Regions from separate parts of the Pseudoalteromonas sp. D15MCD-2 genome, predicted to be linked through region 1. Evidence: predicted binding sites of a transcription regulator. Region 1 holds the regulator's gene; the other holds the start of a gene.
The links. Region 1 encodes FliA, which starts transcription of late flagellar genes. Its sites were predicted from a motif close to CTAAAGNTNNNNNNNNNNNNGCCGATA; they were not measured.
Positions count from the first base shown of each region.

Region 2: a site for FliA is predicted at 4,796-4,822, ahead of pomA (flagellar motor protein PomA). Genes of this name have one in related genera too.

Region 1 is NZ_JBCFQE010000001.1:2,627,801-2,642,236, forward strand. Features, by position in the region: gene AADY36_RS12055 (chemotaxis protein CheW) at 1-515, opposite strand, end outside; gene AADY36_RS12060 (ParA family protein) at 518-1,288, opposite strand; gene AADY36_RS12065 (flagellar motor protein MotB) at 1,300-2,259, opposite strand; gene AADY36_RS12070 (flagellar motor protein) at 2,266-3,030, opposite strand; gene AADY36_RS12075 (protein-glutamate methylesterase/protein-glutamine glutaminase) at 3,023-4,186, opposite strand; gene AADY36_RS12080 (chemotaxis protein CheA) at 4,249-6,552, opposite strand; gene AADY36_RS12085 (protein phosphatase CheZ) at 6,568-7,335, opposite strand; gene cheY (chemotaxis response regulator CheY) at 7,353-7,736, opposite strand; gene AADY36_RS12095 (RNA polymerase sigma factor FliA) at 7,777-8,487, opposite strand; gene AADY36_RS12100 (MinD/ParA family ATP-binding protein) at 8,514-9,374, opposite strand; gene flhF (flagellar biosynthesis protein FlhF) at 9,367-10,878, opposite strand; gene flhA (flagellar biosynthesis protein FlhA) at 10,899-13,010, opposite strand; gene flhB (flagellar biosynthesis protein FlhB) at 13,082-14,212, opposite strand; gene fliR (flagellar biosynthetic protein FliR) at 14,222-14,436, opposite strand, start outside.
Region 2 is NZ_JBCFQE010000001.1:2,855,404-2,873,111, forward strand. Features, by position in the region: gene AADY36_RS13165 (M20 metallopeptidase family protein) at 1-453, shown strand, start outside; gene AADY36_RS13170 (DNA topoisomerase III) at 455-2,365, opposite strand; gene AADY36_RS13175 (hypothetical protein) at 2,432-2,908, opposite strand; gene AADY36_RS13180 (flagellar motor protein MotB) at 3,038-3,961, opposite strand; gene pomA (flagellar motor protein PomA) at 3,965-4,732, opposite strand; gene xseB (exodeoxyribonuclease VII small subunit) at 5,005-5,247, shown strand; gene ispA ((2E,6E)-farnesyl diphosphate synthase) at 5,252-6,139, shown strand; gene dxs (1-deoxy-D-xylulose-5-phosphate synthase) at 6,229-8,091, shown strand; gene AADY36_RS13205 (two-component regulator propeller domain-containing protein) at 8,152-11,238, opposite strand; gene AADY36_RS13210 (phosphatidylglycerophosphatase A family protein) at 11,272-11,757, opposite strand; gene thiL (thiamine-phosphate kinase) at 11,754-12,728, opposite strand; gene nusB (transcription antitermination factor NusB) at 12,773-13,183, opposite strand; gene ribH (6,7-dimethyl-8-ribityllumazine synthase) at 13,199-13,663, opposite strand; gene ribBA (bifunctional 3,4-dihydroxy-2-butanone-4-phosphate synthase/GTP cyclohydrolase II) at 13,769-14,884, opposite strand; gene AADY36_RS13235 (riboflavin synthase) at 14,927-15,580, opposite strand; gene ribD (bifunctional diaminohydroxyphosphoribosylaminopyrimidine deaminase/5-amino-6-(5-phosphoribosylamino)uracil reductase RibD) at 15,585-16,724, opposite strand; gene nrdR (transcriptional regulator NrdR) at 16,727-17,176, opposite strand; gene glyA (serine hydroxymethyltransferase) at 17,285-17,708, opposite strand, start outside.

The DNA of each region.
Region 1 (14,436 bases):
TCATACTTTTCTGGCATAACCCAACTTGCAGTATCAACAACATTTAGTTTTTCTTCACGGTTTAGCATTACACCTTTAAACCATTTAGGTTTACCAAATAATTGGTTAACCTCTGCCAGCTGATGAATTCCCCCTAATGCTTTTAACGGTACAGCAAGCGTTAACCCTGCAACCTCAAAGAATAATGCCTGAAATTCACCATCAAAATAGTCTTCTTGACGATCAGACGAGGTTTTTGCAACCAGTTCAGCTTTAGGTTCTGCGACTATATCTTTGATATTAGCTTGGTTCTCGGTTTTCTCAAGCTCTTTAGTCGGTTCAGGGGGTGGTAAAACAGGTTCTGGAGTAGGCTGAACGTCTGTCAGCTTTTCTTCTGTCTTAGTTTCAGGCTCTTTAACCTGCTCCAGCAGCTTTGCGACTGGCTCAAGATTTTGGTCTGTAGGCTCATCTTCACACAACAAAGCGCCCAAATATTGGGTCATCACTTTTTCATTGGCAAATAAATGCTTACTCATCTTTAACCTTGTGCAACTAAGTAATCAAGCAGTGCACGATAGGCAAAAACGCCACGCGAACGCGGGCAAAATTGAATCGGCACTTGCTGTGCTAAACTAGCATCTCTAAACTTTGTATCGACAGGCACCACGCCTGACCATACTTTATCTTTGTAATTATCCTGCAGAGTCTTGTAAGCTTCAAGTGATGCTTTAGTACGTTTATCGTACATTGTAGGAATAATTGTATATTGGTACTGTTTTGCTTGCGATGTTTGCATCAACTCCATCGTACGCATCATACGATCAAGCCCTTTTAAGGCCAAAAATTCTGTTTGTACTGGCACTAAAATTCGCTCACTGGCAGCAAGTGCATTAACCATCAAAACCCCTAAAACAGGCGGGCAATCAATAATCGCATAATCATAATGGTCGCTAATTTTGGCCAGTGCTTTTTTAAGTATTAAGCCCATGCCATTTTTATTGCCCATGCTTCTATCAAGCGTCGCGATTGCCATAGTCGCAGGTAAGATATCAAGGTTTTCAAGTGTTGATGGACATAGAGCCTGTAAAATTTCTTCACTGGCCATGTTATTGCCGCGCGCAAAGATATCATACACGCTAACTTCTAAGTCTTCTGAGTCGATACCAAAATAATAAGTCAATGATGCATGCGGATCGGTGTCAATAAGTAACACGCGTTTTCCTTGTAAAGCGAGAATACCAGCAAGGCTAACGGCTGTTGTTGTTTTCCCTACTCCACCTTTTTGATTCGCTACGGTCCAAACTTTCACATCACACCTTATTATTGTTCATTGCGCGTAGTAATCCTAATGCCACCATGTGGTAATTGAATCACTTTAATGCTGTTATCATCGCTTGGCAACTCAATTTCTGTCGTCTGTTGGGGTTGGTTTTGTGACTCTTGTTCAGTATTTTCTGGCTCTTTTGGCGGTAAGCCATATTTAGACAATGCAACAACCACTTTGCGGTTTTCTGCGCGGCCTTGCTCAGTGTCATTACTTGCGAAGGGCGAATACTGCCCGTAGCCTTCAATAGCCATACGTGCAGGGTTAATGCCTAAACTCTCAAGCTCAACCAGTACGGATGTAGCCCGCGCTACAGATAGCTCCCAGTTTGAGCGAAACATCTCATTACGAATACCTTCGTTATCGGTATAACCACGCACGCGAATGTAGTTATCAACCGGTGCGATAATATCTTTCACTAAACCAACAACTTGCTTGGCACGCTGCTGTGCAACAGCACTGCCCGATGAAAACAGCATACCTGAACTTAATTCGATAATAAGCCAATCTTGGTGAAGCTCTAAACTCGCTTCACCATCACGAATTTCATCAATAAGCGCAGACTGCAATTTAGTAAGTAAGCTGTCGAGTGGCTTGCCGAGATGTTTTTTCTCAATATTGCTGGTTTCGCTTTGCCCATCGAGTAATTCAGGGCCTTGCTCATCTTTACGGATGCTCTCACCGTATAGAATGTCGTTCTCAGGGCTGACTCTGTCAGTTAATATGCCTGTGCCGTTAACCCCAGTGCCAACCTGTTGTTGCTGACGAGCTGATTTTTCGAACACCTGCTCCAGTGAGTCTGAGAGAATTTGAAAATCTTCATTTTTACTAATTGCGATAGCATACATGACCACAAAAAAAGCAAACATGATGGTCATGTAATCGGCATAAGAGACAAGCCAGCGTTCAGTATGTTGGTTTTTTGACGTGTTATGACGCAGACGACGGCGCATCATAATAAATTACTCGTCAACTAAGCTTGGGCGCTCTACACGGTACGCCTCAAGTTTTAGTTCGATATTAAGTGGGCTTTCACCTTGCGAAATAGCAATAATACCTTCAGCAAGTAGTTCATGATAAAGCATTTTTTGCTCAACTTGCTGCTTAAGTTTATTCGCCATAGGCAAGAATAATAAGTTAGCTAAACCAACACCATAAATAGTAGCGATAAACGCAGTAGCGACACCGGCACCCAGTTTTTCAGGATCGGTGATAAATTGCATGGCCTGAATCAAACCGAGTACCGCACCTAGAATACCAATTGTAGGGCTATAACCACCCATTGCTTCGTAAACCCGGCTTACCTCGAGTAAGCGCTCGCGTTCAAGCATTAAATCAATTTCAAGGGTATCTCTGAGCTTTTGCTCATCAATCCCGTCAACAAGTAGACTCAACCCCTTTGCCGCATAAGGATCTGAATGCGACAGCGCTTCAGACTCAAGGGCTAAGTAACCTTCTTGGCGTGCTTTGTGTGACCAACGCTTAACTTGTTCGATGGCTGCATCAATATCGTGATATGGCGGAAAAAACACCCAATGACTGATCTTTAGTGTTTTAGTAAAAACACTTGCAGGGGTTTGAAGCATCACAGCCCCAAGCGTACCACCGAGTACGATGATAAGCGCAGGACCATTAAATAGTGCAGAAACAACACCGCCCTCTAATGCATAACCAAAGGCGATTGCACTTATCGCGACAATTAAGCCAAGAAAAGATAGCTTATCCACAACCAGTCTCACGTGTTAGGCGAGCTGCAACATCGGTTAGTGCTAAGCTCTCGCTCGCCAGCCCCGCATTTGCAACAGCTTGTGGCATACCATACACCACACTGGTTTTTTCATCTTGCGCCCAAATAGTAGCACCGACTTGCTTAAGCATACGCGCACCATCACGGCCATCAGCGCCCATGCCCGTTAATACGACAGCTAGCACATCACCACCAAAGGTTTTTGCAGCACTAGCAAAAGTCACATCAACACTCGGTTTATAAGTAATACGCGGACTGTCGTCTTCAAACACACGTAGTGTGCGAGAGCCGCCTCGTCCTTCTATTAGCATTTGTTGACCACCAGGTGCTAAATAAGCGGTACCAGGCATTAAGCGGTCACCATTTTGCGCTTCTTTCACATTGATTCTGCATAATCCATTGAGGCGGGCTGCAAAAGCAGGTGTAAACGCAGCTGGCATATGCTGAATAAGCAAAATTGGATGCGGAAAGTTAGCTGGCAGCTGAGTTAAAATTGTTTGTAGCGCTACAGGTCCACCGGTTGATGTACCAATAGCAACCAACTGATATTGCTTGCCTGAAGCGCGAATGTTACTTGTACTCGATGACGAGGCTGCAGGCGAGCTAGCAGGAGCTGGACGGCTAAAGCTGCGATCAGGCTGAACAATCCCGCTGCGAGCACTTGTACTGCTACTGCTCCGTGGTACAGGTGCCGGAGTTGGTCGCGAAATAGGTGCTGGGCGCGCAAAACGAGAAAGGCGACGGCGACCAATCTCTTTTACTTTATTTTGTAAAAGCGCGATTGCATCTTCATTGTTGCGCGCAATATCTTCGAATTTTTTCGGTAAAAAATCTAAGGCACCAGCATCAAGTGCATCTAGGGTTGCTGTTGCACCATCACGGGTGAGTGATGAGAACATTAGAATAGGAGTCGGTGTTGCTGCCATTATTTCTTTCACGGCACTAATGCCATCAAGAACCGGCATTTCAACATCCATAGTAATTACATCAGGTTTTAATTCACGGGCTTTATCGACCGCTTCACGACCGTTTACGGCAAAACCAATCACTTGAATATTGCTGTCTTGCTCTAAAATTTCGCTTACACGGCGGCGAAAAAAGCTTGAATCATCAACAACTAATACTTTGACTGCCATTGGCACTCTCTTGTTTTATATCATTCAAAGTGCAGCTAAATGCTGCACTTTATTATTTATTATTAGCCAACGTAGTGTTTAAGCATGCTAGGTACGTCGAGGATCAATGCAATGCCACCATCAGAAGTAATTGTCGCACCTGCCATACCTGGTGTACCTTGCAATAAGGCATCCAAAGGTTTAATAACAACTTCCTCTTGACCAATTAACGAGTCAACTACAAAGCCCACTTGCTTAGTACCTATTTGTACAATCACCACGTGACCTTCGGCTTTACGCTCTTGGCGGTTGGCGCCTTTTACTAACCAATGTTGTAAATAGAAAAGCGGGATCGCTTTTTCACGTACAATAATTGTCAGTTGGCCATCAACTACGTTAGTTTTAGTTAAATCAAGGTGGAAAATTTCGCTAACACCAGCAAGTGGTAATGCAAAAGTTTGCTCACCCACAACAACCATTAAGGTCGGTAAGATAGCAAGTGTTAATGGCACCTTGATTTCAAGTACAGTACCTACACCCAGCTCAGACTGAATATTAACCGAGCCATTTAACTGAGTGATTTTAGTTTTAACAACATCCATGCCCACACCACGTCCTGAGATGTCAGAGATCTCTTCTTTGGTTGAGAAACCTGGTGCAAAGATTAAGTTGTACGCTTCGGTATCCGACAAGCGACTTGCTTGGTCGTGATCGATCACCCCTTTGCTAATTGCGATTTTTTTCAGTTTCTCAGCATCCATACCTGCACCATCATCACGAATGGTTAGTAGGATGTGATCACCTTCTTGTGATGCCGAAAGCGTTACGGTACCTGTACGCGGTTTACCTGCGGCTTCACGCACATCTGGCATTTCAATACCATGGTCAACAGAGTTACGCACTAAGTGCACCAATGGATCAGCAAGTGCTTCAACAAGGTTTTTATCTAAATCGGTTTCTTCACCAACTAGCTGCAGGTTAATATCTTTTTTCAAGCTACGGGCTAAGTCACGAACAACCCGCGGGAAACGGCCAAATACTTTCTTAATTGGCTGCATGCGGGTTTTCATAACCGCGCCTTGCAAGTCTGCGGTTACCACATCTAGGTTAGAGATGGCTTTGCCCATTGACTCGCTATTGCTGTTATTAGCAAGGCTCACTAAGCGGTTTCGGACCAATACCAGCTCACCCACCATGTTCATGATTTCATCGAGACGTTTAGTATCAACACGTACCGTTGTTTCTGCCTGTGGTGGTGGCGCTTTTTTCGGTGCAGCAGAGGCTGCAGGCGATTTTTCTGGTGCTTTTGCAGGAGCTGGAGCAGGTTTAGGCGCTGCGGCAGCAGGTTTAGGCGCAGGTGCCGGTTTTGATGCTGCAGGCTGTGCTGGTTTTGCAGGTTCTGCTTTTGGTGGTTCAGGCGCTTTTTCTGGCGCAGCCGTTTCTAAAGACTGAGGAGCAGTACCTTTACCGTGTAATTCATCAAGCAGCGCTTCAAACTCGTCATCGCTAATTTCATCGTCTGAGTCATTGGTTGAAGTATCTGCTGCAGGTGCTTGAGGAGCCGGCTGTGCTGGTTTTGCTGCTTCAGGCTGAGCAGAAGTATCTTGTTTTACTTCACCGAAGTTACCAACGCCATGCAGTTCGTCTAATAAGCTGTCAAATTCATCATCGGTAATATCGTCACTATCACTGCTAATTGCTTCAGGAGCAGTCGCTGCTGGACCTTGCCCTTTGCCATGCAGTTCATCTAGTAAGCTTTCAAATTCGTCTTCGGTGATTTCGTCAATATTTTGAGGCTCAGCGCTGCTATCTGCAAGACCGCCGCCATCAAATAACATATCAAACGCAAACGGGTCATCTTCATCGATATTGTCTGTTGCTGTATCTGCTGTGACTTCAGGCGTATCAACAGCAGGCTCTTCAACTGCGGGTTCTTCAGGTGCAACTGCAACATCCTCTGCTACAGATAAGTCTTCACCTGCAAGCTCTTCTGCGGTTGGTGGCTGACTTAATTTATGAAGGACTTCTAATAGAGCTGGATCTGCAGGCTCTGGCTGTTCGCGATTTTGAATCGTAGCGAACATTTCGTTGATAGTATCGAGAGCCTGTAAAATTACGTCCATTAGTTCTGGTGTTACACTGCGTACACCTTGACGTAATAAATCGAAAACATTCTCTGCACCATGACACGCATCTACAAGCTCAGTCATACTTAAGAAGCCTGCACCACCTTTAACAGTATGGAAGCCTCTAAAAATGGCGTTTAATAGATCTTTGTCTTCTGGGTTGTTTTCAAGCTCGACTAATTGCTCTGACAAAAGCTCTAAGATTTCTCCTGCTTCAACAAGGAAATCCTGTAATATATCTTCATCGACTTCAAAGCTCATGCAGCTACTCTCCTCTTAGAAGCCCAGACTTGATAATAGATCATCGACTTCATCTTGTCCTGAGACAACATCATCGCGAGACTCTTTATCAATAATTGGCCCTTCAGGACCTGCTAGTGTGTCACTTGTTGCAGGTGCTTTTTCTATGGCCTGTTTTTCTTGTTGTTGATGACCATCTTCTTGACTGCCAAACACAGTTAAGAGATTAATTAAACTGTCTTCTACCTCTCGCACCAACTCAATAACACGGCGAATAACTTGTCCGGTTAAATCCTGATAATCCTGCGCCATCAGCACATTAGTCATCAAACCTTGGAGCTCATCGGTTTTGGTATGCGAGTTATTCATGAACTTATCTAAGCTATGACATAACGATTTAAATTCACCGAGTTCAATTTCTCGGTTCATTAAACGATCCCACGTAGGTTTGATTGCGGCAATTTCATCAGCAAGTTGTTGCGCTATTGGTAAACTTGCTTCAACCGCATCCATGGTTTTATTGGCGGCGCTTTCTGTCATTTCCATAACATAATTTAAGCGCTGCTTAGCGTCTGGGATCGCGTCGGTAGTTAAATCAGTGAGACGAGTATCTAGGTCAAAGTTTTTTAACGCTTCATGAAGCTGACGCGTCAATTTGCCGACTTCAGCAAACAACTCTGATTGTTCTTTTGATGCAGCGTCAAGAATGAGCTTATCTGCTTTTTCTTGTTCACCATTTTCAAGATACTCAACAAGTTGACGAGCTTGCTCTAAACTTATTTGAGGCGCAGCAAGTGCTGACATAAGCCTCTCCCCTTAGATTAACCTAAACGTTCAAACACTTTTTCCAATTTGGTTTTAAGTGTCGCAGCAGTGAATGGTTTAACGATATAGCCATTAACACCTGCTTGAGCAGCAGCAACAATTTGTTCTTTTTTCGCTTCAGCTGTCACCATTAATACAGGAATATGCTTAAGGCTATCATCAGCACGAATTGCACGTAACAAATCAATACCTTGCATACCAGGCATGTTCCAATCTGTTACAACAAAATCAAATTCTTGATTTTGTAGCATTGGCAATGCTGTTGAACCGTCGTCAGCTTCCTGCACATTGGTAAAACCTAAATCCCTTAATAGATTTTTAATGATACGTCTCATTGTAGAAAAATCATCAACAACAAGAATTTTCATGTTTTTATCCAAAACATCCTCCGGTGAGGTTTGAACCTTTATTTACTTACTACTAATTAATCCAGTCATTGATTTTTGCTTTGAGCTTAATCATCGCCTGACCATGTATTTGACTCACACGCGACTCGCTAACATCGAGTATGTGTCCTATTTCTTTTAAGTTCATTTCGTCGTTGTAGTACAAAGACAAAACGAGAGCATCTCTTTCTGGTAACGATTGGATAGCCGTTAATAGAGACTGGTTAAACCGCTCATTTTTAACGTTATTAAACGGTTTGTCTAGTCCTAAATCCTGACCTACTGGTGTGATGACGTCTTCATCTACACCTAAATCTTCAATACCTAATACTTTACTCGAATTTACATCATGTAGAATATGATGGTACTCATCTAGCGTAATATCAAGTTTTTCAGCGACTTCAGTATCTTTGGGCTCACGATTTAACGTGCTTTCTAATTCGGAAATGGTTTCAGCCACAAGGCGGGCATTTCGGTGAACTGAGCGTGGCGCCCAGTCACCTCTACGAATTTCGTCTAACATCGCACCACGAATACGAATTCCAGCGAAGGTTTCGAAACTAGCACCTTTGCTAGCATCAAAGTTTTTTGACGCTTCAATTAGGCCTATCATGCCTGATTGAATTAAATCATCGAGTTGCACACTGGCAGGTAAACGAGCAATTAGATGGCACGCCACTTTTTTGACTAAAGAGGCATGTTTTTCGACAATCGCATTTAAATTCTGTGCTGATTGATATCCCATCGCTTTATTCACCGATGTTGTCATAGTTAGCCGTTTACTAGTTTTTCAATAAAAAATTCTAAATGGCCAGACGGTTGATTAGGGATCGGCCACTTAACTGCTTTTGTTGCTAATGTTTTAAACGCCACCGCTGCCGGTGAGTTCGGGAATAATTCAACAATCACCTTTTGACGTCGCGTAGATTTACGCATGTTCTCGTCATAAGGAATGGTTGCTACCAACTCCATTGAAACATCTAAAAAACGATCCGTTACTTTTGAAAGTTTAGCAAATAATTCTTGCCCTTCACGCAAACTGCGCACCATATTGGCAACAATTTTAAATTTATATACGCCATGCTCACGGCTAAGCACTTTAATAAGTGCGTAAGCATCAGTAATTGAGGTAGGTTCATCGCATACAACCACAACAACGTCTTGGGCTGCACGAGAAAAGCTTAATACCATGTCAGAAATACCTGCGGCGGTATCAACAATTAATATATCAAATTCGGTGTTTAACTCGCTAAAAGCGCGAATAAGGCCTGCATGCTCAGATGGCGTTAATTCAACCATACTTTGTGAACCAGACGTCGCTGGTACAATTTTGATGCCCGCAGGGCCTTCAACAAGAATTTCGTCAAGCTCACACTCGCCTGACAAAACATGAGATAAATTACGTTCAACACGAAGGCCAAGCATTACGTCACAGTTTGCCAAACCTAAATCGGCATCTAATACTAATACACGATTTCCTTGCTGACCTAATGCGATTGCGGTATTGAGTGAAACGTTGGTTTTACCCACTCCACCTTTACCGCCAGTAACAGCGATAACTTTAACGCCACTATTATTATTTTGATTCATTTTGCGCAGGCCGCTTGCTTGATCTAATACTGTGTTAATCATACATCCCTACTGTGTTCGACGCTACTGCTTGACGTCTTGAATGTTGTGCTTTTGCTCGTTTTAAATACAATTGTTCAGCTTTTTTCACTAGTTTTTCAGCATTCGCTACGCGAATATCCTCAGGAACGCGCTGACCGTTAGTAAGATACCCTATTGGCAGGCGATTTTGAATCGCTATGCTAATAATCTCACCTAAACTTAAAGATTCATCCAATTTAGTGAAGATACAGCCACTTAGGTGAACCTTTTTAAAGTGTCTTACGGTTTCTTGCAACACATTTATCTGTGCTGTAGCACTTAATACTAAATAACTACGAATATCAACACGCTGATTACGCATTAGGGTATTTAACTGCTCAGTTAAACGTAAATCACGTTGGCTCATACCCGCTGTGTCTATTAATACTAGACGCTTATTACGTAAATGGTATAACACTTCAGCTAATTCATTCGCATCTTTTACCTGCTTAACACCACAGCCAATAATACGACCATAAGTAGCCAATTGTTCGTAGGCACCAATTCTGTAGGTATCAGTGGTGATCAACGCCACTTTATCAGCACCATATTTTTGTGCACCCAGTGCAGCTAATTTTGCAACTGTGGTTGTTTTACCAACGCCTGTTGGACCCACTAACGCAAATACACCGCCTTGACGCAGAATTTCGTTATTAGTGGTATGCATTTGGTTTTCAACCATTTGCAGAAGTGCTTGCCACGCTTGTTGACGTGATACGTCGTCAGGAATGAAACAAGCCATTTGCTCTGCAACATCACGTTCAATACCCATACCTGCTAAGCGGTCAATCATACATGCACGAGTCGGATCACGGCGTGCCATATCTTGTTGCATTAAGCCAGATACTTGGTGTTCAAGTAATTGACGAATCGCATTCATTTCTTCACGCATGGTCGTCATTTCTGATTGATTCGCAGGTGCTGAGTTTTTGTGCTCGGCTGGTGAATCTAAATCATCAAAACCAGAATCTAAGTCGTCATCAAAACCTAAGCTATGTGCTTGAGTTTGTACACGAGGTGCTGCTTGCTGTTGATAACGAGGAGCTTGCTTATATTCAGGCTGTTGCTGCTCAAAGCTTGGCTCTTTTGGTTGATAGTGTTCACTCGTATCAATACCAGATTGACTAAACATTGACGCAAGCTCTGGCGAACGAGGGCGTGGGGCTTGACGCTCAAGTAACGCTTGTAGGCTATCAGCAACTTTCGCTTGCGGCTCAGGTTTAGCACGCATTGGCTCAGGTTTAACAAAGTTATGCTGTGGAGCAGGTGCTGATTGTGCCACTGCTGATTGTGCCACTGCTGATTGTGCCACTGCTGGTTTAGCTTCGGCTTTCGGGGCTGCTTTGTCGTAATCAACAGCTGCAACGATTTCAACGCCGTTAGCAAGCTTTTTGTTCGACATAATAACCGCATCAACACCTAGTTCATCTTTCACTTCTTTCAGTGCTGTGCGCATATCTTTAGCAAAAAAACGTTTAATTTTCATGGTTCAACCCCTTTACTATCCTATTGTTGGCCTACTGAGCTGACAATCTTAATCTGTCTTTCGTCTGGTACCTCTTGGTAAGACATCACCCTTAAACCTGGGATGGTGTACTTAACGAAGCGAGATAACACAGTTCTTAACATTCCTGACGTTAACAGTATCGAAGGTTCACCGGCCATTTCTTGGTTTTGATGCGCTTCATTCAATGATTGTTGAAGTCGCTCTGCAAGGCTTGGCTCTATTCCGGCACCTTCGTCACCTGCATTCTGAAGTGACTGATGCAACATCTGTTCCAACTCAGGCGCCAAGGTTATGACAGGGATCTCAGAAGACATACCAACAGCGTCTTGAACGATTAGTCTGCGCAGTGAAATTCGCACTGCAGCCGTTAGTACATCTGGGTCTTGGCTACGTGGGCCATACTCAACAAGGGTTTGAACAATCGAGCGCATATCGCGAATTGCCACTCCTTCATTGAGTAAGTTTTGTAGCACTTTTACGATAGTAGTAAGTGGTAATACGTCAGGAACCAGTCCTTCAACAAGACGTGGATGACTCTTCGCTAACATATCTAATAAGTTTTGTACTTCTTCATGACCAAGTAGTAAAGCAGCACTGTTAGTAAGTAACTGGCTAATATGAGTTGCAACCACAGTTGCAGAATCAACGACGGTATAGCCAAGTGATTGTGCTTCATCTTTTTGATCAGGTTTGATCCACACCGCATCTAATCCGAATGCTGGATCTGTAGTGGCAACCCCTTTGATTGGACCAAATACTTGGCCTGGATTAATCGCTAACTCATCACCATGCTTAAGCTCACCCTCACCGCTTGAAACACCCATCATAGTGATTCTGTAAGCATTCGGGTCGAGCTCTAAGTTATCGCGAATGTGCACAGGAGGTACTAAGAAGCCAAGCTCCTGAGACAGTTTTTTACGCACACCTTTAATACGATTTAACAGTTCACCACCTTGAGATTGGTCAACAAGTGGAATCAATCGATACCCTACTTCTAAGCCAATAACATCAACTTGCTGAACGTCATCCCAACCCAGCTCTTTTTGTTCTTGTTTATTGGCAACACCTGTACCTGGTGCACCACCATTTGCCTCTTGCTCTGCTTTTTCGGCTTCTGCTTTGGCTTTTTGTTGCTGTGTGAAATAAGCAAGGTAACCTAGTAATGCACCTAAGCTTAAAAATGCGATGTGCGGCATACCCGGCACAATACCCATGATGATTAAAATACCTGATGCGATATAAAGTGATTTTTCGTTACCTAGCTGTGTCTTAACTTGGTCGCCCATGTTGTGCGATTCATTTTGACGGGTAACAACGATTGCGGTACCGATAGACAGTAATAGTGAAGGTAGCTGTGCAACTAGACCATCACCAATGGTTAGCAAGGTGTACACTTCCATCGCACGGCTGAACGATAAATCATGTTGGATCATACCAACAAATAAACCACCAACGATGTTAATCACTAGAATAACGATACCCGCTATCGCATCGCCTTTTACGAACTTACTCGCACCATCCATTGAACCATAGAAATCGGCTTCGCGGGTGACTTCTTCACGACGTTCACGAGCTTGCTCTGCACTAATGAAACCGGCGTTTAAGTCAGCATCAATCGCCATTTGTTTACCTGGCATTGCATCAAGAGTAAAGCGAGCTGATACTTCAGAAATTCGGCCAGCACCTTTGGTGATAACCACAAAGTTAATAATGATTAAAATCAGGAAGACCACTAAACCAACAGCATAGTTACCGCCGATAACCACCGAGCCAAAGGCCTCGATAACTTTACCAGCGGCATCTCCACCGTTATGACCTTCTAGCAATACCACACGGGTACTGGCGACATTCAGTGCTAAGCGCATGATGGTTGCAATTAGTAGAACCGCAGGGAACATACCAAATTCAAGTGGTTTCATGGTGTAAACAGTAACTAGTAACACCACCAGTGCTAACGCGATATTAAACGAAAATAGAATATCTAAAAGAAATGGCGGCAGGGGTAAAATCACCATGCCCAGCGCAGCAAGTACCATTAACGGCGTGCCGATACCCTTCGCATATTCTTTTTTATCTCTGTTAAGTTGTTGTAATACCGCTTTAAATTCCATAATTCAACAATTTCAAAATATTGACACTACACGGAATTTGCAATAACTATTCCAAGTTATATAACTACTTACTAATATTTGTAAGCATCGGGTATTGGGAGCTTTTTATTAAGTGGAACAGGACGTTTTCCACGCCCTTTTTGGAAGCGCTTTAACTGGAAGACATAAGCTAGCACTTGCGCAACGGCTGTGAATAGCTGATCAGGTATTTGATTGCCCACATCGGTGGTGTGATACAGCGCACGTGTAAGCATCGGTGACTCAACAATTGGCACGTCATTACCCTTACCCACTTTACGAATTTGCATAGCAAGCTCGTCTACGCCTTTAGCAAGCACAATTGGCGCACCCGCTTTAGCTGTATCGTATTTAAGTGCTACAGAATAATGGGTCGGGTTGGTTACAATCACATCGGCATCAGGTACATCTTGCATCATACGCCTTTGCGACATTTCACGCTGAGTACGGCGAATACGCGCTTTTATTTGCGGATCACCCTCAGAGTTTTTAAATTCGTCTTTTACCTCTTGTAAGGTCATTTTTAACTGTTTATGGTGTTTGTGACTTTGATAAGGAGAATCTATTGCTGCAATAATGATTAACGTACAAGTTAACCCCAAGAACATCCAAGATAGTATTTCGAGTGCATGGATAAAATTTCCGGGCGCGCTTTCAATGCTTAGGTGCAGTATTTCATCAAAGAAAGTATTAATTAAGAACACCGCAAAACCTGCAACCACTACAAATTTTAAAATAGACTTAACTAACTCAACTCCTGCTTGAGGGCCAAGCATACGCTTAATACCTTTAGCTGGCGACATCTTACTTGCTTTTGGTGCTGCCGCTTGCCAACTAAAGTTATAGCCCCCCAGTAAAGTATTCCCAACAAAAGCGGCTATCACGATGATCAACACAAACATTGCCATAGGGAATAACAACGCATCCGCAACAATTCCCCACACTGAAAACATTTTAGTGGTGTCGTAGGTTTCATTACGGTTAAGGCTTAATAAGCGCCCCATCACATTATAAAGACCTTTGCCAATTTCAGGTCCATACAACAATAAGGAAATAGCTGAGAAGATAAGCACAAACATTGTACCTAGCTCTTTTGAGCGGGCAACCTGACCTTTCTTTTTGGCATCATCAATTTTTTTCTGCGTGGGTTCTTCGGTTTTTTCTTGACCTGAATCTTCAGCCATGGCGTGCTCCTAAGGTGTACAACCAACAAGGCTGCACATTAACTCAACCATTTTTAACCACTGAAACTCAAATTGAGTCATGAAGTTACCAAGCGTTGCCCAAATAATCACGAGCCCAGCCACTAAGGTAAACGGAAAACCTATCGAAAAAATATTTAACTGCGGTGCCGCACGGGTCATCACACCAAACGACATGTTAATCACCAGCATAGCTGTCAGTGGTG
Region 2 (17,708 bases), 230 kb from region 1:
AGTTATAACCCTGAAGTACGTTTGCAACAAATCGCGGCGATTAAACGAATTTCTAAAGGTATCGCATTAAGTGCTGGCCTTGATGAAAGCTTAGCGCCTGAAGTATATGTACATGAAGATGAGTCAATTCCTTCGACTTACAATAACCCTGCACAAACCAATGTAGTGCGTTCAGCAATTGCTAATGCTATTGGTGAAGACAATGTTCTTGAAACTGAAGCTGTAATGGCTGGCGAAGACTTTGGTCTATACGGTCGTACAGAGCAGCACGTGCCAATTACTTTGTTTTGGTTAGGCGGTGTTGAACCGAGTCAATATGATGCAGCAATGCAATCTGGCGCAACATTACCTTCTTTACACTCAAGCAAGTTTGCACCTGATTACAAGAAGGCTCTTCCTACAGGGATTACAGCGATGAGTAATGCTGCGGTTGCCCTATTCAACAAAAAATAGTTTAGGCTGACTTAGCTCTAGGCTTAGTTTTTCTTTTAAAACGTCGCTTTTGCGGCGTTTTTGGTAACTGAGCAAAGACTTGGCTGTCGCACTGCTTGGCTTGCTCAACTAAAGCATGTAACTCTGCCAACAATGGCGTTAAAAATTGCTGATAACTCATGTGTTGCTCAGCTATATTCCCTAACGATGCTTCCCACTTAGCTGTTAAGTCAGGGCTAGCAAGCTGCTCTGGTAATGTACTTATAAGAGCTTTGCCTGTTGCGGTAGCTAGAATGTTTTTACCCTGACGCTCTAAAAAGCGTCGTTTAAATAAAAGCTCAAGAATACCAGCCCTTGTAGCCTCAGTGCCTAAGCCATCAGTTTCTTTGAGGATCTTTTTAATTTCTGGGTCTTTCACATAGCGGCTGATGCCTGTCATAGCACTCAATAAGGTAGCATCAGTAAAATGCGCTGGCGGTGTCGTCATTTTGTCTACCACTTCACCTTGATTGCAATGTAGCGGCTGACCTTTTTCAAGTGGCGGTAAGGTTTGCTCATCTTTTAACTCTGTTTTGCCCATTAATGTTTTAAAGCCTAAGCTAACATCTTGCTTAGCAGCAGCTTTAAAAAGCCCACCCGCAATTTCAACCGTTACTTTAGTTTCGTTAAATATATAGTCTGGATAAAACTGAATTAAATAATGACGGCAGATCAACCGATAGATTTTTTGTTCATCACTATTTAATGATGCTGAGCGAAGCTGTTTTTCGGTAGGAACAATAGCGTGGTGAGCTGCAACCTTGCTGTCATTAAAACATTTACTCCGCTTATTGGTATCAGCTTGCTTGCAAGCTTCACTTACTTGACCTTCATTATTAGTGATGGCGGCAATAATACTCGCTGCATCTTTATGATGCTCTTTTGGTAAATAGCGGTTATCTGAACGAGGGTACGTAATTAACTTATGACGCTCATACAAGCTTTGACAGGTATCTAGCACCTTTTGTGCTGGCATTGAAAACGCCTTTGCCGCATCAATTTGTAAAGCCGACAAGTTATAAGGCAGTGGCGCTTGTTGCTTTTTTTGCTTTTGTTCAAGCTCAACTACTTTCGCTGGCTGATTAGTTATGCGTGACACAACATTTTCAGCAAGCCCTCTATGTAATACCCGCCCTTCTTCATCTTGATAAGGTTCACATGCTTTACTTGGCTGCCACTTTGCAGAAAATACTTGCTGCTGCTGAGTTTCAAGATGAGCTAATACTTCATAAAAAGGTTTCGCTACAAAGTTAGCTATTTCATTATCACGATTTACAACTAGACCTAAAATAGGAGTTTGAACACGCCCAACAGATAACACATTACCAAACCCAGCTTTTTGCCCAGCAAGCGTATAAGCGCGAGTTAAATTCATGCCAAATAGCCAATCGGCACGTGAGCGAGCTAAAGCAGATACACTCAATGGAATAAAATCGCGATTCGATTTTAAATTATTCAGCGCTTTTTTAACTGCACCTAAGTTTAAGTCGCTGATCAAGAGTCGTTGAATTTGCTGTTTTTTAACTTGGCTAAGTTTAACCTGTTCGATCACTTCATCAACCAATAGCTGGCCTTCCCTATCAGGGTCGCCGGCATGAACAATTATATTTGCCTGCTTGATTAGCTTTTTTAATACAGTGAGTTGTTTACGTGTTTTTGATTTAGGCTTTAATTGCCACTGTTCAGGCACGATAGGTAAATGCTCAAACCGCCACTTTTTAAAACTTGCATCGTAGTCATCGGGTTCTGCTTGTTCAAGCAAATGACCAATACACCATGAGACACAATCACCATTACCTAGCTCTATATAGCCATCATGCTTTTTTTGTGGTTTTGGCAGTGCATCTGCAATGGCTCGCGCCAAGGATGGTTTTTCGGCAATGTAAAGTTTCATAACGCAACACTAAATACTGTTTTTATAAACAGTAGTCTAGCACAGGATTTTTAACGAAGAAACGCCTTATGCTTGCTGGCTTCGTCGAGTAAAGAGGTAGATAAGCGGTAGGTAACATACGACCACAGTACCAATATTGATTAGCGGTAGCAGGGTCTTGTACATGTAGGTGCTGTAAGACAAATCCCAAAGGTGGCGGTCAACTAAACGGAACAACTGTAGAATGGGCGCCATTATCACAACCAACTGCCCTAAAACACTTTGCCATAAGTAGACTTTATCTTTAATACCCAAGTAAGCAATGATTGCCATCCAAGCAATATCATTAAAAGCCCAGACTACATAGCGCCAGATATAGATATCATCAAACTCTCTTAAAGCAGAATAAATAAGAGTTCCATAAAGGAAAAAAGCAGCAGTAATGATAGAGAAATAAAAAGCGGGCCAATCTTTACGAAGGTAAAAAATAATAATAGCCGGGCTCAAAATGAACACCCAGCTATTGCTTAATATAACTCTAATTTCTACAAACCAATCAGGCAAAATGCAGTGCCTTAATCAGTTTTATCATCATCACCGCCATCACCATTGCCTGGCATATAGCTATATTTATCAACTTTTTTCATTTTTATACTCCATTACATGTGTTAATGAAGTTTCACTTTAATTGATTTATTGCCTTACATCAATAGGGTCAGACTCGTGTGCTTTACCTTGCATAATAGAGATTTCAACACGGCGATTACGCTTGCGATCTTCATCGGTCACATTCGGTACAAGAGGCCTTGTTTCTGCGTGACCTACCACCATCATACGAGATTTATCAAAACCGGGCGCTTTTTCCATTTCACTGGCAACTGCCACCGCACGTTTTGATGATAAATCCCAATTATTAGTATAAAGTTCATTCGATACTTGGAAGTCATCAGTGTGACCTGACACGGTTATTTCACCCGGCACATCTTTTAACAGCGTAGCAATATCACGAATAATAGGTTTAAATTTTGGCTGTAAAAAAGCACTACCTGATGGGAATGAGCCATTCTCACGGATACGAATAATAATTTGCTGGCCTAATGACTCGAGCTCAATCGCACCATCCATAATTTGCTGTTCTAGTTGCTGAGCAATTTTCTTCACAAGTTCATTTGTTTGTTCTTGATCAGCTGCTGAAATTGACTGTTCTAAAGCTTGTTGCTGAGCCGTACTTTGCGATTCACCACCTCGTTTATTACCGCGCTGTTCTTGTCGACCACCGGCAGAGCTTTCGTCGCCAGCCTGAAACTCAAGCATTTGTTGCGTCATTTCTACGGTTTGTTGTTGAATCGTTTCAATAGGTGTGGGTTCAGGTTTACCCGGAGTGAACTCCATGGCAATGACCGAGGTTCCCTTTGGAATATCTTTTACTTCAATTTTATTTTGTACACCGAAAGCAAACTTCATGGAGCCGGCAATTTGCTTAAACTTCAGTACGTCCATTTCTGAGAAAGCAAGCAAGAGTACAAAGAAGCACATTAATAATGACATTAAATCTGCGAAGGTTCCCATCCAGGCGGGTAAACCCGGTGGTGGACATTTGCACTCTTGATCTGACATGCCCTACTCCTCGGTATCAACTTTACGTTTTGATTCAGCTAAGTAGTTTTTCAAGATACCTTCAATTACTTTCGGGTTTTGACCATCTTGAATACCTAGTACCGCGTCGAGAATTAAACGTTGATTAAGCGCTTCCTCGTCTTTACGTAGCTCTAGTTTTACCTGAATTGGAATAGCAACAACGTTTGCTAAGAACGCACCATAGAGAGTAGTTAAAAGTGCAACCGCCATTGCAGGGCCGATTGCTTTTGGGTCATCCATGTTTGATAACATAGCAACCAAACCGATTAGCGTACCGATCATACCCATCGCAGGGGCAATATCGGCAAGTGATTTAAATAAACCAGCCCCTAGTTCATGACGGTTAGCTGTAAGAGAAATATCTTTTTGTAGGGTGGCACGAACAACATCAGCATCATGACCATCCACTAACATATCGACCCCTTTGCGCATAAAACCGTTGGGGATTTCGGCTTCTTCTAATGCTAAGAAACCACCTTTACGTGCTGAATCAGCTAATTCTACTGCTTTTTCAATTAATTCTTCTGGAGATTCGATTTTGAACATAAAGGCTTTTGCAGCGACTTTACCTATGCCCAAAAATTGCCCCATAGTGAAATTCGATAATACGATAAAAATCGAACCACCAAATACAATGACCACCGAAGGCGTGTTGTAAAACATTGCAACTTGGCCGTCACTACTTAACACCATCGACATAGCAATTAAGCCTATGGCACCAAGAATACCTATTATGGTTGCTAAATCCACATACCCCTCCAGAGGAACAATTACACGACACCCTCAGGTATCAAATTTTTATTATTAACTGCTTATCGGCAAGCAGTTGAAATACTTAAATCATTAAATGAATTAATTTTATTTTAATGTAAGATTTTTAAGCTACAAGTTTAAGCTGTATCTAAAACCGTAAAAATAGCATATTGAAAATGGATTATGCGTAAAAAAACACATCATTCTTTGACCTAGTTTAGCATTCCACCTAAAATTGGCCTCACTTTCTAACAGCTATCGAGGCCACAATGGCAACAAAGAAACCAGAAAACTTAAGCTTTGAAGAAGCGCTGGATGAATTATCTCAAATTGTTGCACAAATGGAGCAAGGTGAATTGTCACTAGAACAATCGCTAAAACAATTTGAACGCGGCATTGCACTGGCGAATGCTTCGTCTGGTAAGTTACAGCAAGCCGAACAAAAGGTTGCCATTTTAATGGGTAACGATAGCCAAGCTCCTCTTAGCAATTTTGATTCAAACTTGGACTAATTAAGTGCAATTAAAAGAACAACTACAACGCGCTCGTGAAGACGTTGAAGCACATTTAAATCGCTATTTCGAACTACCACTTAATACCGAAAAAACCATCAAAGAAGCCACCCATTACGGTGTTTTAAATGGTGGTAAGCGCTTACGTCCATACCTTGTATACGCAACGGGTCGAATGATGGGCGCAGACAAGACCGATCTTGATATTCTTGCTGCCGCTATTGAGTGTATTCATAGCTACTCTTTAGTCCATGATGACTTACCTGCCATGGATGATGATGACTTAAGACGTGGCCGCCCTACCTGTCATATTGTTTATGGCGAAGCGCAAGCCATACTCGCGGGCGATGCATTACAAACGCTGGCATTTGATTTAATTGCCAACCATCAATTTGCCGTTCCTGCGAGCCAGCAAGTAAAAATGATTGCCTCATTAAGCAAAGCCTCAGGTATTGAAGGTATGGTAGGTGGGCAAGCACTGGATATTGAAGCGACCGATAAAGAAATTACCGTTGCGCAGTTAGAGCGCATTCATCAGCTAAAAACGGGCGCCTTGCTTAATTGTGCTATTACACTCGGTGCATTGAGTGCAAAAAGCTGTGATGAACATACTCTCGCGCAATTAAACCTATTTGGCCAAGCAATAGGGCTAGCTTTTCAGGTACAAGACGATATCCTTGATGTAGAAGCTGATACTGAAACATTAGGTAAGCCACAAGGCTCAGATATTGCGGCTAATAAAGCAACTTACCCTGCTTTATTAGGTATGGCTGGTGCAAAGCAAAAAGCACAAGATTTACTAGCTCAAGCTCATCAAGCTCTTGAGGCAATTGATTACGACACCAGCGAACTGGCGAGCCTTGCTAGCTATATCGTTGAACGTAATTATTAATGCCTAAAAAAGAAAGACAAAATAACTAAAAAATCAGAGCAGCAATGGGCTATAATGCACTCTGGTTAGCGAAGGATGTATAAAAAATCATGACACTTGATAGTAGCAAGTATCCATTATTAAGTTTGGTTGACGAACCAGCACAGCTGCGTGATTTAGCGCAAGACAAGTTACCTGCGTTTAGTAAAGAGTTACGCGAATACCTACTTAATTCAGTTTCGCAAAGTAGTGGTCATCTAGCATCAGGTTTAGGCACTGTTGAACTAACCGTTGCGCTGCATTATGTTTATAACACTCCTGAAGATCGTTTAGTATGGGATGTGGGTCATCAAGCATATCCGCACAAAATCTTAACGGGTCGTCGTGACCAAATGCATACTATTCGTCAAAAAGACGGTTTGCACCCTTTCCCATACCGTGAAGAAAGCCCTTACGATACATTTAGTGTTGGCCATTCGAGCACCTCTATTTCAGCAGCCTTAGGCATGGCCATTGCTGCCGAAAAAGAAGGTAAAGATCGTAAAACAGTTGCTGTTATTGGCGATGGTGCGATCACTGCTGGTATGGCATTTGAAGCGATGAACCACATGGGTGATGTTAACCCTAACGTGTTAATTATCTTAAACGATAATGAAATGTCGATTTCAGAAAACGTAGGTGCACTAAACAATCACTTTGCCCGTATTTTATCTGGCAGCTTCTACACCAATATTCGTGAAGGCAGTAAAAAGCTTCTTTCTGGTTTACCGCCAGTGAAAGAACTTGCCAGCCGAATGGAAGAACATTTAAAAGGTATGGTCATTCCGGGCACTTTCTTTGAAGAGTTAGGCCTAAACTACATCGGCCCAATTGATGGCCACGATGTTAATATGATGGTTGATACCTTACGTAATATGCGCAACCTTAAAGGCCCGCAATTACTACATATTAAAACGCAAAAAGGTAAAGGTTATAAGCCTGCTGAAGCAGATCCAATTGGCTACCACGGCGTACCAAAATTTGATCCGAGCATGTCGAAATTACCAAAATCAAAACCGGGCGCTGCCACATTCTCAAATGTGTTCGGTGACTGGTTATGCGATATGGCAGCTCAAGACGACAAGCTAATGGCAATTACCCCTGCCATGCGTGAAGGCTCAGGCATGGTACGTTTTTCTAAAGAGTACCCAGCGCAATACTTTGATGTAGCAATTGCTGAGCAACATGCTGTAACGCTTGCAGCTGGTCTTGCTTGTGATGGGTTGAAGCCTGTTGTTGCTATTTATTCAAGCTTTTTACAACGTGCGTACGACCAACTTATCCACGATGTAGCATTACAAAACTTACCTGTTCTATTTGCTATTGACCGTGCCGGTATTGTTGGTGCTGATGGTGAAACTCACCAAGGCGCCTATGACTTAAGCTTTATGCGCTGTATTCCTAACATGATTATCATGGCGCCTAGCGACACTAACGAGTGCCGCCAAATGCTTTACACTGGCTACCAATGCAATCAACCTGTTGCTGTTCGTTACCCACGTGGTAGTGCCGGTAATTGTGAGGTTGAATCAACCATGAGTGCAATTGAAATTGGTAAAGCGCGTAATATCAAACAAGGTAATAAAGTGGCCATATTGTCGTTTGGTACGCTGCTAGAGAACGCCAAGGTAGCTGCAGAAGAGCTTAACGCAACAGTGATTGATATGCGCTTTATTAAGCCTCTTGATACTGACGCTATCAGTGAATTACTCGGCAGTCATGATGTCATTGTTACCCTAGAAGACAACGCCATTGCAGGCGGTGCGGGTTCTGCTGTAAATGAATACTTAGCTGCAATCAAAGCGGATGTGACTATCTTAAATTTAGGTATTCCAGATGAGTTCATTAAGCATGGTACGCAAGATGAAATGCACGCCGAAATGGGCCTAGATGCAAGTGGTATCTTAACTAGCATCAAAGAGTTCATGGCTTAAGCCAAACAGCATTCACAAAAAAGGAGCCTTAAGGCTCCTTTTTTAATACCAATAGAAACGCTAACGCATCCAAATTTTAATATCGGCTAAGCCATTAGCTTGAAGTGCACTAAGCTGCTGATCAACATTGTGGCTCTGCTCGAATTCAAAGGCATCTAATTGCTCGTCAAAGGTAATGTTTGCTACACCATCACCACCGCGCTTTTTAACTTGATGCAATGCAATATCAGCAAGGTTAACTGAGGTTTCCCAACCAATAACTTGGCCACCTAATAAAGGTAAAGGATAGAAAGACCAGCCAACCGACGCAGTAATCGTGGTCGATTCTCCATTCGGTAATCTAAATGGGTTTGCTGCAATTGCTTCACATAAATCGGCCACATAATTGTCTATTGCTGTGCGTTTGAAATCACGTAGTAAGAGTAAAAACTCATCGCCACTCCAGCGTGCAACATAGTCAGAACCTTGAGTACGACTATTCAATAAAGTCGCCATTTGCTGTAAGCAGCTATCGCCGGCAAGCGGGCCATATGCATCATTAATGCGACTGAAGTTATCAAAGTTAATTATCAATAGCACGAGCGACTTACCCTGCGCTTGCAATGATTGCGAGTTACGCTGGAAGTGTTCGATATCTTTAGGGAGCTGATCAAACAAGAAGCGGCGGCTACGTAGGCCTGTAAGCTCATCTGAGTGACTAACTAACTTAAGCTGTGAGTTCACTTGGTTAAGTTTATCGTTAGCTTCTCGAAGCTCTACGGTACGTTCTGTTACTAAGCTTTCAAGGGCTAATTGCTTACGTTTCTCTTGCGCTCTAAATACCCAAAATACAAGGTAGAACAGTAAAATAAAGCTACTAGTGATCAAGAGTCTAAAATAAATAGTCTCATCAAAACGGCGCGGCACTACAAAGCTGTACTCAGTACGACGTGCTTTTTGCCAATCTTCACCACGGCGTTTTGCTTCAAGTTGGAATAAAAACGAACCCGGCGGTAAGTTGGTATAGATTGCCTCACGACGAGTATTGGCATAACGCCAGTCACTGTCTAAGCCACTTAAACGGTAACGGAACTCAATACTTGAAGGAGCATAATAATCAATCGCAGTGTATTTTAACGTTACATCGCGTTCATCAATTTGCAGCTCTGGTTTATTACCTAAAGTTGCGGTACTTAAATGACGAAGCGGCGTGATCAAGCTTTCAATGCGAGGCTTAAGAGCTTGAACACCAAAAAGCTCAACGCTCTTTGGTATTTCTACCACACCTTGTAGGCTTGGGTACCAAATAGAGTTACCGGTATCTGCTACAGCGTCATGACCCAGACCAGCACAACACTGACTTGCTTTACCATCAAGTTGACGGTCGAACGATGAGATCACTTGTTCTACTTTTAAGCTCTCGATATCAGTACCAAACTGCTCTACTGGCATGCGGTATACACCTTTCATGGTACTAACCCAGATACGTTTTAATTGCTTATCGTAAACAAGACTAAAAATAGAGCCATACGGCAGACCATCTGTCGCATCTAACTGACGCCACTGACCTTTGGTACTGCGATAAAATAAACCATCGTTAAGTGAGCCAATTAATATCCCCACCCCTTCAATATTCAAAATACTAGTAACGTAGGCACTTTCTAAGCTGGTTTGGTCGCCAATTTTTTCAATCCCGCGGTCGGTAAAGTAATAAGCCCCTTTACTGGTGCCAATTAAGCCAAAGTTTTGCTCATCCAGAACATAGGTAATAAATTTACTGCTTAAGAATGCATTGTATGCAAAGGGTGTTAAACCACCGTAGCTTAAGCGGTACATACCACGGCCAGTACCGAGCCAAAAACCGCCTTTGCTAGAACGGCTAATTGCGAATACTGGGTTATCGCGCAGCGCTCGCCCCGGTACCGTATACAAGTTTTGATTTTCGTAATAAAACACACCGCGGCCTGTTGCGATGTACAAACGATCACCATCAAATTGTAAGTCGTGCACTGCAGCTAGACCAAACTGGTTACTCGGAATTTGATTTACAAAATTCTTGTTGTAATCAAAGTAGCCAACACCGCTGCGGTTAGCCACCCATAGTTTGCCATCAGGTGCTTGGCTAATCGCCATCACCGCTTCGGTCATATTTGAGATAGCTGAGTGACGTTCAATACGTCCTTCGTGAGCAAGCCATAAGCCTTCACTGAAACTTGCCAGCCAAATATTATTTTGATTGTCACGGAAAATATCGGCAAACCAAATGCTTTGATCGAGCTGGCTTGGCTCAACCCATTGCCAATCCCCTGAATTATCACGAAATAACAGTCGGCCATAGGTCGAAATCCAAAGCGCCCCATCTGAGTCGCTCATAAACTTATAAACGGCAGAGTTACTGGCATTTGGCAGTGGGAATGGGCGCAGCTCGTCATCTAAATCAAGAAAGTAAGCACCCAGCTCTGAAGCTAGGTATAAGTTCCCTTCAAGCCAAGCCATATCATGAATAATGGTTTGTGCTAAACGCTCAGGTAATGAAACTTTGGCAGTCAGCTCTAATCGTAACTTTGCAAAGTCAGAAGAGGTATTGGTTAAACGCAATAAATGACGCTCATTGACCAGCCAAATGCCTTCTGGCGACAACGCCATTTGGCTCACTGAACCAACAATTTGCGTAATTGCTGTGGCATTAGATACAGGTACAATTAACGCTGAGTTTTGATTGAGTGTGACTTGATTTCGAGCAACGTAATAAAGGCCATTCGCTGCAATCCATATACTGCCTTTGGAGTCTTCAAGAATATCGCGAACCGGACCTTTGACGTTAAAGGTTTGCGACATCATGGTTTTAGGATCAAGTGTTACCAAGCCATTTTTGGTACCAACCCAAAGTAACCCAGTACTATCGACTAATAGCTTATTAATACCATTACTTGGTAGGAAATCGCTGTTTTGCGTATTGAAGTTAGTGAAGGTGTTACCATCAAAGCGGCTTAAGCCAAACTGAGTACCTAGCCACATATAACCTTGCTCATCTTGAGCAATGCTTTTTAAAGATTGCGATGGCAAGCCATTTTGGATGTTCCACTGTTTGACGACATAGTCAGTAATAGATGCAAACGCAGACGTGCTGCAAAGCATCAACAAACAGACAACTAGAAATCGCATCATATACTTGCCACCAAGTAACACTTAACTCATCGTTTAAAAAGGCAAATAGCCTGCTTTAAACAAGGCTTGAACACAAATTAATGAAAATATACCTGCTAAAATATCATCAGCCATGATGCCCAAGCCACCGTGTAAACGTCTATCTAGAATTCGGATAGGGCCTGGTTTAGCGATATCAAAAAAGCGGAACAATAAAAAACCAACCAACAGTGACTGCCAACTCAGTGCAGCACCAATCATGGTGATATAATAACCAGCAACTTCATCCCAAACAATGGCTGGATGATCATGTACCCCTAAGTCATCTGCTGTTTTACCACATGCCCAAATACCAAATACACTGATCACGATGGCAAACACAATCTGTAACCACAGTGGAAAGTACATAGTAGTAAAAATAAATGGCAAGGCAGCAAAGGTACCAAAGGTGCCAGGTGCTTTAGGGGCAAGGCCTAAGCCAAAACCCAAACCAAAAAATTGGTGTGGGCGTTTTAAATTGAATAATCGGTTACTGCTCAAACCGGCTCCTTCGTAAAGTGCTGAAAGCCCTTACCTTGATAATTAAATTGCTCACCATCAAGTAATAGCTCAATCTCACCTTCGCCACTTTTAATTTGACCTACACAACTTGCTTCAACACCATATTGGCGTAGCTTCATATCAACCATGCTTTTATTGCTTTCTGGCACAGTAAACAGCAGCTCGTAGTCGTCACCGTAATTTAAGATATAGTCAAATTGCTCTGCTCGTGGAATCGACGAGTTTAATGCATCAGAAACAGGCACTTTATCAACATTGATCACCGCACTAACTTGCGATAGCGCTAAAATATGGCCCAAGTCAGCTAATAAGCCATCGGAAATATCAATTGCTGCAGAGGCAGCGCCTCGCAGAACCTGACCAGCTGCAACACGTGGAGTCGGATAATCAAAGCGATTATTTAAATAGCTTAAGTGTTCAGGGGCGATATCGAGGCCTTGTTTACGGGCTTCAATGGCTACACCAGCATCTCCTAATGGACCTGTTACATAAATCCAATCGCCAACTTTAGCACCGCTACGGCGCAGTGCTTTGCCTTCAGGCACGATGCCTTTAGCACAAATCGTAATAGTTAAAGGGCCTTGAGTGGTATCACCACCAATGATTTGCACATTGAAGTACTCTGCAATTTCATGCATGCCTTCAGTGAACTCTTCAAGCCACTCGATATTTGCTTCAGGCAACGTAAGGCCTACCGAAATCCACGTAGGTTCAGCGCCCATTGCCGCAAGGTCACTTAAGTTAACAGCTAAAGCTCGATGCCCAAGGGCACGCGCAGAGATGTCATCAAAAAAGTGTACGCCCGCAACTAAGGTGTCTGTTGTTACCGCCAATTGACAGTTTTCAGGCACAGTTACTAAGGCACAATCGTCACCAATACCTAGGTTCACATCACGGCGAATAATGCCACGCCCCTTAAAGTAACGATTGATTAGTTCAAATTCCTTCATACACAAAAAAGCCGGCCCAAGCCGGCTCTCCTTTACGGGGTTACTTACTTACGCAGTTCTTTCACTGCTTTATCAAGTACACCGTTGACAAACTTATGGCTGTCTTCAGCACCAAACATCTTAGCAAGCTCAATGCCTTCATTGATTGCCACTTTGTAAGGTACGTCTTCACGGAATTTCAGCTCATAGCCAGACAGACGTAAAATTGCTTTTTCGACCATGTCTAACTCATCAGCTGGGCGTGCTAAATGTGGTGCAACGATTTCATCTAATTGCTTACAGTTAACAACAACACCGCGTGCTAGGTCTTTGAAATATTCGACGTCGATCTTAGTCACATCATTTTCAATTAACATTTGCTGTTCAATATCAGCAATTGGGTTACCGCTTAACTGCCAAGAGTATACGGCTTGAAGTGCTAAGATACGTGCTTTACGTCTTGCTGCTGGTTTCACAGAGATTCCTTAAACTTAAATTTTGTCTAACACATTAACCATTTCAAGCGCACCTAAAGCAGCTTCGCCGCCTTTGTTACCCATTTTGGTACCTGCGCGCTCAATTGCTTGCTCAATGCTTTCAGTGGTTAATACGCCAAATGCAACCGGGATATCATACTCAAGAGATACTTGCGCAAGACCTTTGTTTGATTCGCCAGCGACTAAATCAAAGTGTGGTGTACCACCTCTGATCACTACGCCTAGAGCGATGATTGCATCGTGTTCTTTCTTTGCTGCAACGCGTTTCGCTGCTAAAGGTAATTCAACGGCACCTGGTACGTAAACAACTGTAATGTCGTCTTCAGATACGCCACCTGTGCGCTTAAGCTCATCAACAGCACCTGCTAATAGGCTGCTACCAATAAAGTCATTAAAGCGAGAAATGACAATGGCAAATTTTTTGCCCGGTGCGTATTTGTTACCTTCAATAATTTTCATTTAATAACCCTAAAAAATAAGTTTAAGCGGTTGCGATTGCGCAAAAATTACGGCGCATAATACCACAAAAATATAAAAGTAGCCTAGTAAATCTGTTTTCCCTAATTAAGAGCTAGGCTCAACGTAGTCAACCACTTCTAAGTGGAAACCAGATAACGCATGGTACTTCTTAGGACGGCTCATTAAGCGCATCTTTTCAATACCTAAATCAGCCAAAATCTGCGAGCCCACACCCACAGTACGCGATGTACCTTGGAATTTACGATGACTCACATTTTCGCCAGCATCTTCAGCGGCAAAGGCTTTAACGGTTGCTTCTAGGTCTTCAGTTGATTCTTGTTTACCCAAGATAACCAGCACACCGTTGTGCTCAGCGATATAAGCCATCGCATCTGATAAGCCCCAGCTACGATCAGCACTTCTATCTGATAATAGAATATCGTTAAAGGTACTTTGTAAGTGAACACGTACTAACGTTGGCTCGTCTTTCGATACTTCACCTTTTTGTAAAACATAGTGAAGCTGACCATCAATGGTGTCTTTGTAGGTCACTAAATCAAACTCACCGTGATCTGTTGGCAGTTTACATTTAGCAACGCGCTCAATGGTGGTTTCGTTTAGGTTTCGGTATTCGATTAAATCTGCAATGGTGCCAATCTTTAAGTCATGCTCTTTAGCAAATACTTCAAGATCAGGGCGACGCGCCATGGTGCCATCTGGGTTTAAGATTTCAACAATCACAGATGACGCCTCAAGACCCGCTAAACGCGCTAAATCACAACCTGCTTCAGTATGACCTGCACGTGTTAACACGCCACCAGGCTGCGCCATAATTGGGAAAATATGCCCTGGCTGTACGATATCGCTCGGCACGGCACCTTTAGCGATTGCGGCTTGAACGGTACGTGCACGGTCGGCCGCTGAAATACCTGTAGTTACACCTTTCGCCGCTTCAATCGACATAGTGAAGTTAGTTGAAAAAGCTGCACCGTTATTTTTCACCATCAGTGGTAATTCTAACTGCTGACAACGCTCTTGTGTCATTGTTAAACAAATTAAACCACGGCCATGTGTTGCCATAAAGTTGATAGCATCAGCACTAATGTGCTCTGCTGCGATGATTAAATCGCCTTCATTTTCTCGGTCTTCATCGTCCATTAAAATAACCATTTTACCGGCTTTAATGTCATCGATAATTTCTTGCGCGCTGTGTAAATTCATAATGTGCCCATGAGAGTATGATTAATAGTGACGTATCTTTGCTTATTTAATAAAGCCAGCTTGTGCTAGCAAGCTCATTGATATGTCTGAACGGGAAGGTTGTTCAGCCCCTTTAATTAGGCGCTCTAAATAGCGAGCAATCTGGTCAACTTCTAAGTTCACCTGAGTCCCCACCTGAAATTCTGCAATCGTTGTTTGCTCTGCAGTATGCGGAACAATCGTCAGCTTAAAGCGATTTTGCTCAACCTCGTTGACGGTTAGGCTAATGCCATCAATACACACAGAACCTTTGTACGGAATGTACTTCATTAAATCATTGTCTGTGCTTAACCAGTACTCGGTTGCACGAGCATTGGGACTAATACTTTCGACAGTCGCAATACCATCAACATGCCCTGACACTAAGTGCCCTCCTAAGCGAGAAACCGGTTGCATGGCTTTTTCGAGGTTAACTGTTTGACCTTTTTTATAATGTGCAAACCCAGTTAAGCTAATTGTTTCGTTTGATAAGTCAGCACTAAAACCATCGCTATGTTTAGCGACAACCGTTAAACACACACCATTGGTGGCAATACTGTCACCGAGCTTGACGTCTTTCATATCCAAATTAGCGCTTTGAATACGAATAGCTAGATCACCTTGCTTTTGTGTTAGTTCAACAATTTTACCTGTTGCTTCAATAATTCCAGTAAACATAGTGCTACTCTTTATTTTCAATGTCTGTGGCTTGCTTTGCTTTTATCGCTGTTAAGCGAATATCGTCGCCAATCACCACTGTATCAGTAAAGTTCAGTTCAGTGATATCATTCATCATGGTGACTTCTGCAAAGTTTAGTAAGCTTTTGCCCATATCACCTATTAACTTAGGGGCAATATAAACAATGTATTCGTCAATTAAATCTTGCTCTGCGAACACCCCAGCAAGGGTTGCCCCCGCTTCGAGCCAAATATGATTAAATTGTAGTTCAGCAAGACGCTTTAAAACCGCCGATAAATCAACTTTATTGTTAATTGCTGGTACTACTTCGTGTTTAACAAAGTGAGGCCATTTGGTGTGATTATCAAGCGAAGTGGTAAAAATTATCACCGGGCTCTCGATGCTGAATAACGCAAGCTCAGGCGTTAACCTGTTTTGTGAGTCAATAATGATTCGGGTTGGTTGGCGCAAAGGCAAAGAGGTTGGCATGGTAAATGGCAACTCATCAACACGAACATTAAGTTTGGCATTATCAGTAATAACGGTGTCTGCACCGGTTAAGATAGCACAGCTTTGCGCACGAAATGCTTGCACATCTTGGCGCGCCTTAGGGCCTGTTATCCATTTACTTTGGCCGTTATTTAGCGCAGTTTTACCATCTAAACTACATGCCATTTTACAAGTCACATATGGCAATCCAGTTTCCATACGCTTTAAAAAGCCTTTATTTAAATCGCGCGCTTGTTGTTCAAGTAAACCTGATGCAACGCTAATACCGGCGTCAGCTAAAATTTGTAGGCCGCGACCACTCACCGCAGGGTTTGGGTCAACCATAGCGGCAATCACCTTGCTAACACCCGCGGCTTTTAAACCTTCGGCACAAGGTGGAGTTCGTCCATAATGACTACATGGCTCTAAAGTCACATATGCAGTGGCGCCTTTCGCGTTGTCGCCAGCTACAGCCAAGGCATTCACTTCAGCATGGCCCTGCCCTGCTAATTGATGAAACCCTTCACCGACTATTTCGCCATCTTTAACCAAAACACAGCCAACATTCGGGTTTGGCGTCGTAGTAAAACGACCTAGTTTAGCAAGCTCAATGGCACGCTCCATATAAGCCGTATCAAGCTCTGTAAACGACATGATTAATCACCTAAACGAGCGATTTCTTCACCAAACTCGCGAATATCTTCAAATGAACGATAAACCGATGCAAAGCGCACATAGGCTACTTTGTCGAGTTTCTTTAGTGACTCCATGATGCATTCGCCAATTAAATGGCTAGAGATTTCACGCTCACCCGTAGCACGAAGTTGAGATTTAATGATGTTAACGACTTCGTCGACCTGCTCAGTGCTCACTGGGCGTTTCTCTAAAGCGCGATGCAAGCCATTCAGTAACTTGTCTTCATTGAATGGTTCACGGCTACCGTCTTGCTTGATGACTCTTGGCATCACAAGTTCAGCGCCCTCAAAGGTGGTAAAGCGCTCATGGCATTCGTTACATTCACGTCGACGTCTCACTTGGTGACCACCGCCAACTAGTCGAGAATCAATTACTTTAGTATCTTTTGCGGTGCAAAAAGGGCAATGCATAGGGTTCAACTTCCGTTTATAAAAAACAAAAAAAGGCCGCTTAGTAAGCGGCCTTTATAATAGCAAAAAACAACGCTATTGTTATCTTAATTACGGTTTAACTAGTAATTAAGCGTAAACTGGTAATTTTTTACAGATAGCTTTAACTTTCTCTTTTACTTCTGCTTGTACAGACTCATCGTTGATGTTGTCTAGTACGTCACAGATCCAGCCAGCAAGCTCTTTTGACTCAGCTTCTTTGAAACCACGGCGAGTAATAGCCGGAGAACCAATACGAAGACCAGACGTTACAAACGGTGAACGAGGGTCGTTTGGTACTGAGTTTTTGTTTACAGTGATGTTTGCGTTACCTAGTGCAGCGTCAGCATCTTTACCTGTGATATCTTTATCGATTAGGTCAAGAAGGAATAAGTGGTTGTCTGTTTTACCAGAAACAACTTTATAGCCACGCTCTTGCAGTACTTCAACCATTGCTTGTGCGTTCTTAACAACTTGTGCTTGGTACGCTTTGAATTCTGGTTGTAATGCTTCT